DNA from 2 places in the Streptomyces sp. YIM S03343 genome. Region 2 is predicted to be linked to the other one. Evidence: riboswitches for the same ligand, from Rfam matches in the RefSeq annotation. Region 2 holds a riboswitch; the other holds the start of a gene.
The links. A riboswitch is a leader RNA that binds a small molecule or an ion and turns the genes downstream of it on or off. The one in region 2 is predicted to bind cobalamin.
Positions count from the first base shown of each region.

Region 1: another riboswitch for cobalamin. It lies ahead of ACSYGN_RS31825 (cobalamin biosynthesis protein); the one in region 2 lies ahead of ACSYGN_RS39320 (CbtB domain-containing protein).

Region 1 covers NZ_JBPUKX010000001.1:7,209,408-7,213,122, forward strand. Annotated here, with positions in the region: gene ACSYGN_RS31820 (cobyric acid synthase) at 1-111, opposite strand, end outside; gene ACSYGN_RS31825 (cobalamin biosynthesis protein) at 108-1,151, opposite strand; cobalamin riboswitch at 1,307-1,447, opposite strand; gene ACSYGN_RS31830 (hypothetical protein) at 1,599-1,826, opposite strand; gene ACSYGN_RS31835 (inorganic phosphate transporter) at 1,865-3,205, opposite strand; gene ACSYGN_RS31840 (class II aldolase/adducin family protein) at 3,426-3,715, shown strand, end outside.
Region 2 covers NZ_JBPUKX010000002.1:795,560-799,274, forward strand. Annotated here, with positions in the region: gene ACSYGN_RS39310 (acyl-CoA dehydrogenase family protein) at 1-1,012, opposite strand, end outside; gene ACSYGN_RS39315 (CbtA family protein) at 1,236-2,009, opposite strand; gene ACSYGN_RS39320 (CbtB domain-containing protein) at 2,035-2,256, opposite strand; cobalamin riboswitch at 2,292-2,422, opposite strand; gene ACSYGN_RS39325 (histidine phosphatase family protein) at 2,544-3,107, shown strand; gene ACSYGN_RS39330 (ferredoxin) at 3,290-3,652, opposite strand.

The DNA of each region.
Region 1 (3,715 bases), on a different contig from region 2:
GAACGGCGCGACCTTGACGCCCTGCCGCACCAGCCAGCGGCAGATGCCCGCCGTCACGACGCTCTTGCCGGCGTCGGAGGTGGTACCGGCGACCAGAAGCCCTCCGCTCATGATCCCTTTCCCCTCCTGCTACGAGCGGTGAACCCCCCGGTGAGCACCCGCCCGGCGACGGCCCCTCCAGTGACGGTCCGTCCGGCGACCGTCCGTGCCGCGATGGCCCGCCCGACGACGGCCCGCCCCACGACCGCGACGCCGAGCGCCAGCGCGCCGACGCGCCGGGACAGCCGTACGGCCCGCTCGATGTCGGAGACCCGCACCGCGCGTCCCCGGCCGCCGTTGAGGACGGGCCGGTGCTCGACCCGGCCGCCGTAGGAGAGCGTGCCGCCGAGCCGCACCCCGAGGGCGCCCGCGAACGACGCCTCCACAGGACCGGCGTTGGGGCTGGGATGCCGTCCGGCGTCGGTGCGCCAGGCGGCCACGGCGCCGCGCGGATCGTCCCCGGCGAGCGCGGCGAGTACGGCGGTGAGGCGTGCCCCCGGCCAGCCGGCGATGTCGTCGAGGCGTGCGGAGGCCCAGCCGAAGCGTCTGAGGCGCGGCGACTTGTGGCCCACCATGGCGTCGAGGGTGTTGACGGCGCGGAACCCGAGCAGCCCCGGCACCCCGCCGACGGCCCCCCACACCAGCGCGCCGACGACGGCGTCGGAGGTGTTCTCGGCGACCGACTCCACCACCGCGCGGGCGATCCCGTCGGCGTCGAGTGCCTGCGGGTCGCGGCCGCACAGATGCGGCAGCCGTTCCCGCGCGGCCTCGATGTCCCCGGCCTCCAGCGCCGCTCCGACGGCTCTGGCCTCGCGCACCAGCGACGTTCCGCCGACGACCGCCCAGGTGGCGGCGGCGGTCAGGGCGAGGGAGGCGGCGGGGGAGGGGCGTACGGCGCGTGCGGCCACGGCCCCGAGCGCCACGGCGCCACCGGCGCACACGGCGGTGTGCAGCGCGCCCCATGCCCGGTGGTCGTGCCACAGCACCTGTTCCACGGCGGCCGAGGCCAGCCCGAACACGGCGACCGGATGCCCGCGGCGCGGATCGCCGAGGAGCAGATCACCGAGGAGGCCGGCGGTGGCGCCGTACGCGAAGACGCGATCGGCACCCACCGGCTCAGCCGGCCGAGCGGCGGGTCAGCGACTTATGGGACCTGACGGATCCGACTGAGGTCCCGGACCCGACGGACCCGGGAGACCTGTGACGTGACCTCGAACGGCAGCCGAGCATGGCGATATGTCCTCACTCAGGGTGTCCACGCCCTGGTTCGACGAGACCGGCGGTGAGAGTTCCTGGCTCCCGGGGATTGCTACCCCGGTGACAGTGGCGGGACCGCGCCGGACTCGCACCGGCTTCCTCTCCTTGCCGCCGTACATGGCCCCGGAAGTCCACCACGGGGCCCGAAGGGCCGTCAACCTGCCGCTGACCAGGGACGGAAGAGTGTGGGGAGCCCCACATCCGGGGTTTTCGGGTGTCCCCGGGGCTGCTCGGGCACACGCGTGTGGGGTGCGGGACGGTCGTTCCGTCCCGCACCCCACACCGTCGCCGGCGGGCCTGTGTCAGCCCTTGGCCATGATCAGATTGATGCCGTACGCCACCGCGGCGGCGCAGGCGGCGAAGCAGAGGTATGCCGCGGTGGTGGCGAGGGCGGCCGAACCGCCTTCGGCCGTGGCGCGTTCGCGGCGCGACAGGCCCGCGACACCGAGGGTGAACAGGCCGACGAGGGCCACGGTGACCACGAGGCTGACGCCGAAGACGGAGCCGAGGGCCGCCCAGTCGATCTTCATGGTGATTCCTTCTTGACCGAGAGTTCGGGGGGCGGGGCTCAGACGGCGGCGGCCGGCGGGGCCGTCTGGTCTGCGATGGGCGCCGAGGCGATGGTGGGCAGCACGGCCGGGGCCGGGGAGGGAGCCGGGGCGGGGATCGTGGCCGTGAGGTCCTCGGTCACCGCGACCGCCGGGAGCGGGGTGACGGCGGGCAGCACCGGCGCGACGGGCTGGGCCTCGGGGGCGCCCTGAGGCGTGGACGCCGCGGGGGCCGTGGGGGTCAGCACCTCCGCCGGGGCCTCGTGGTCGTTGACGTTGGTGTGGTCGATCACCTGACGGCGGGAGACCCGATAGATCGCCACGCTGGCGGCGATCAGGAAGGCGGCGACGACGGCCGTGCCCCAGTCACCGAGGTCCATGACGGACTCGGCGCCCGCGCCGACCACGGCGGCGGCCGGGAGCGTCAGCACCCAGGCGATCATCATCTGCGTGGCGGTGGACCAGCGGACCACGCCGCCCTTGCGGCCGAGGCCCGCGCCCATCACCGAGCCGGAGACGACATGCGTGGTGGAGAGCGAGAAGCCCAGGTGGGAGGAGGCGAGGATGGCCGTGGCCGCGCTGGTCTGGGCGGCGAAGCCCTGCCGCGGCTGGAGGTCGGTGAGGCCCTTGCCCATGGTGCGGATGATGCGCCAGCCGCCGAGGTAGGTGCCGAGCGCGATGGCCGTGCCGGCCGAGAGGATCACCCAGGTGGGAGGGTCGGAGTCGGGTGCCACGACGCCGCCGGAGACCAGGGCGAGGGTGATGATGCCCATCGTCTTCTGGGCGTCGTTCGTGCCGTGGGCGAGGGACACCAGGCCCGCCGAGGCGATCTGGCCCGCGCGGTAGCCCTTGGCCGAGGCCTTGTCGTCCGCCTTGCCGGAGACGGTGTACGACAGCCGGGTCGCGACCATCGCTGCGATGCCCGCGACCAGCGGGGCGGCGACGGCCGGGAGCAGCACCTTGGTGACAAGGATGTCGCCGTGCACCGCGCCGGTACCGGCGGAGGCGATGGTGGCGCCGATCAGGCCGCCCATCAGGGCGTGCGAGGAGCTGGAGGGCAGCCCCACCAGCCAGGTCACCAGGTTCCAGAGGATCGCGCCGGTCAGGGCGGCGAAGATGACCTCGGGACGGATGCCTGTCTCGTCGACGAGGCCCTTGGAGATCGTGTTGGCGACCTCCACGGAGAGGAAGGCGCCTGCAAGGTTCAGCACGGCGGACATGCCGACCGCGACCTTGGGCTTGAGTGCACCGGTCGAGATGGTGGTGGCCATCGCGTTGGCGGTGTCGTGGAAACCGTTCGTGAAATCGAACGCAAGTGCGGTCGCCACCACAATCGCGAGAATCAGCGAGAAGTTTTCCATTTACCCAGGCAATCGCTCGAAGTCATTGGTTGGGCGAACGTATGTAACCTGGGTGAACGGAAGGTGAACTGAGGCGGGCTTCCTGGTGTCCAAAGGTGCGGGCCGTTCCCCTGTTACGGATCGACGGCCCAGACGCCGCTTGACCAAGGGCCGGGAGCGGACGAAACCAGCCACTCGGACCCTGTTGAAGAGACTTTTCTCACCCGGGCAGGATCACGTCATGGCTGATCACAGGAACGACCGCCGGAACCCACAGGGCGTGACGGACGAGGCGGACGATGCGGACCGGGCACTGGCGCGAGCCTGGGAGGACCTGCTCGCGACGGCCCGCCGCACGGTGTCCGACGGCCTCGTCGTGGGCACCTCGGGCAATGTCTCCGTACGGGTCGGAGACATCGTACTGGTCACGCCCTCGGGGGTGCCCTACGACCGGCTGAAACCGTCCGATATCACCGCCACCGACCTCACCGGCCGGCAGGTGCTGGGCACGCTGGTTCCCACCAGCGAACT
Region 2 (3,715 bases):
CGACGATCTCCATGAGCCAGGCGTAGGCGTCCCGGCGTGCCTCGGAACCGTAGACCTTGACGGCGGAGGCGTCCTGCGGGGTGAGGGTGCCGTCCTGGACGGCGCCGACCATCCGCCAGTTGAGCAGTCTGAGGGCGTCGAGGCGGGTGTGGGTCTGGGCGAGGCAGCGGCGTACCCAGGGCAGGTCGACGACTCGGCGGCCGTCGGCGAGCTTGGTCTCCATCGCCCAGTGCTGTACGTCGCGCAGGGCGCGGATCGCCATGGTGCCGTGTGCGGCGAGGGTGACGCGCTCGTGGTTGAGCTGGTTGGTGATCAGCCGCCAGCCCTGGTTCTCCGCGCCGACCCGGTGGGAGACGGGGACGCGGACGTTCTCGTAGTAGCTGGCGGTGGTGTCGTGGGAGGCGAGGGTGGTGATGAGGGTGCAGGAGTAGCCGGGGTCGGTGGTCGGCACCAGGAGCATGGTGATGCCCTTGTGTGGCGGGGCGTCGGGGTCGGTGCGCACGGCGAGCCACACCCAGTCGGCGGTGTCGCCGTTGGTGGTCCAGATCTTCTGCCCGTTGACGACGTACTCGTCGCCCTCCCGGATCGCGCGCGTGGTGAGGGAGGCGAGGTCGGTGCCCGCGCCGGGCTCGCTGTAGCCGATGGCGAAGTCGATCTCGCCGGAGAGGATCCGGGGCAGGAACCAGGCCTTCTGCTCGTCGGTGCCGTACTGCATGATCGTCGGGCCGACGGTGTTGAGCGCCATCAGGGGCAGCGGGACTCCGGCCTGGGCGGCCTCGTCGAAGAAGACGAACTGCTCCGTCGCGGTCAGTCCGCGTCCGCCGTACTCCTTGGGCCAGCCCACGCCGAGCCAGCCGTCGGTGCCGAGGCGGCGGATGGTCGCGCGGTAGAAGCGCTTCTGCGCGCCGGGCTCCGTGTGCTCGGCGTGCGAGCCGGGTGGCACCAACTCCGCGAAGTAGGCGCGCAGTTCCGCGCGCAGCCGGTGCTGCTCGGGTGTGTGGTCGAGATGCACGGCGCCTCCAGGCGAACCAGGGCGGTCCTGTCGGCGCACACGGTAGAACGTGTTTCAGAAATTGGGAATGGCGGGGCGGGCAGGAACGGGGGCGGGGAGGCGGGGATCGGGCACAGGGAAGGGCCCCCGGCGTACCGGGGGCCCTTCCTGGAGGGGAGCATGGTCGTGGGTGTGGTGGGTGTGGTGAGTGTGGCGGATGCGGTGGGTTCGGCGGTCTCGTGGGTCAGTGCGGTACGGCGGCTGTGGTCCGGTCGGGGCTGTCCGCGACGGCCTGCTGCGCGGGCCGGGGCGCGAGGAGCCGTTCCGCCAACTCCCCGAAGACCAGCCCGAAGGCGGTCCACAGGGTGGCCTGGACGGCGAGTGCCGCCAGCCGGAACTGCCAGAGCAGGGTGGCCGAGAAGTCCTTGGGGACCTCATTGACGGACGGCAGGAACACATAGGCCAGGGTGACGGCCAGGACGAGGAACGCGCCCGCTGCGACGGTGGCGTTCCAGTTGCCCAGCCGCGGCGCGAGGCGATTGCCGAGGATCACGGTGGCGACGGCCAGCAGCACGCTGAGCGCCACCATCAGGAAGTAGAGCGTGGTGCGCCGGGCGATGGTGTCGGCCTCGCCGACGGAGGGCGGGTTGGCGGGGTATTTGAGGAACGGCACGACGTACACCGCGATCAGTCCGGCGGCCGCCAGGAGCAGCGCGCTCGCGCGCGGCCCGAAGCGGCCGATCCGGCCGAGCGCGAAGCAGTACGCGAGGGCGGCGATACCGCCGAACGCCACGCCGTAGACGAGTACACCGGTGGTCAGACCCGCGGTGGACTGCATCGTACGGCTGACGGCTTCCACGCCGTGTTCGTGCGCGTGGGCATGCGCCTCCTCGTAGGCGATGGCCGAGTCGACACGCGGCTCACCGAGGAAGTAGGCGACGACGAGGGCGAGCAGGCCCGCGGCGAGACCCGCGAGCATGCCACGCACCAGGAGGTTGCGGACAGTTGCCGAGTTCATGGGCTGCCGGGTCTCCGGACCGCCGTCAGTGGCAGGGGAAACCGAGCAGATGGCGGGCGTCGTGCACCCACTCGTGGACGTTGTCTCCGGACATCACGGAAGTGGCGCCCTGTTCGGCGCCGACGAAGTAGAGCAGGACCAGCATCAGGATGCCGAAGAAGACCGCCCAGGGGACGATCGCGCCGATCGGCAGCTTCGCGGGCACGGCGGTGGGCGTAGCGGTCGGCTGGACAGCGGACTGCGCCATGGCAGGACCTCCTGGGGAACTCGCGTCCCGTCTCGGTGGTGCAGGAGACGACGGCAGGGGGTCTGACTCGCCCGGATCGCACACGGGGTGCGGACCGGGCATACAGTGGCGCGACCGTGCCGGAATCTCACCGGCTTCCAACCGAACCGTCGTCGTATCGAACGAGACCGTACCGCGAAGTGCGGAAGGGGCCAAGACCGCACGGAGTGGACGCGGGCGCGGCGACCGGGGGTTTCCCTCCGTCACCGGCCAGGATGCGAAGGGAACTGGAGCGCGGGGATGGGCAGTTGACGAGCCGAGTGATCCTGATCTCACCCGCCTTCAGCACGGCGTTGCGGGAGGCCCGCTTCTACGACAACACCCCGCTCGACCCCGCCGGACTGCGCGCCGCCCGCTCGGCCGCGGATGCCTTTCCGGCACCGGGGCGGGTCCGGGTCTCGCCCGGCGTACGGTGCCGCGAGACCGCCGACGCGCTCGGCCTGACGGCCGTGGAGACACCGGAGTTGGCGGGACTGGACGCCGGACGCTGGCACGGACTGAGCCTCACGGAGGTGAGCGCCCGCGAGCCGGAGGCACTGGCCACCTGGCTGTCCGACCCGACGGCGGCACCTCACGGCGGAGAATCCGTACGGGAGTTGTGCACCCGGGTGGGCAGATGGCTGGAGTCGGCGGAATCGGGCCGGCTGACAGCGGTCGTCGAACCGGAGGTGGTGCGGGCGGCGGTGCTGCTTGCGCTCGGCGCCCCGGAGACAGCGTTCTGGCGCGTGGACGTACCACCCCTGACAGCCGTGGAGTTGAGCGGCCGCTCGAACCGCTGGAACCTACGACCGGGAAGACCCCTGGCCGACTGACCGACGAACACCGCACGGGACCGTGCCGACGACCGGGCACAGCACCCCCCTCAGAGGCGCCGGGCCCCTGTCAGCAGGCGGCGGAGCAGCTCCCTAAGGGGCGCGGGGAACTGCGCGACCAGCCACGACGCCGCCGCACCCGAACAACCGCCCCGAACAACCACCCAAGCCGCCGCACCGCCTCACCGCAACGTGGCGAGAAAGTCCGCGCAAGCCCGGACGCAGGTCCGACACGCAGCCGCCGCGCCCGCAGCGGACGGCACCGTGTCAAACGCCTGCGCCGTCTCCAGACAGACCGCCCGACACCACTCCACCTGCACACGAAGACCGTGCTCGTCCTGACGCTCCTCGGACAGCAGCCGGCACGTGGCGTCGCACGCCTCGGCGCACAGAATGCCCCGGCGCCGTACGGACTCCCTCCGCCCGACCCCGTCGAGGAGTCCCGCCCGCACCGCGCACGCGTGGGCGCACTCCGTGCAGGCCTGGGCGCAGCCGAAGCGGTCCTCCAGGAAGCGGATGAGCTCCTGCCGGGATGTAGTCGTCACCACACAACCCGGATAACCGCACCGGCCGCCGCCAAACCGGTCCGGCCGGGCCGACACCCGGCC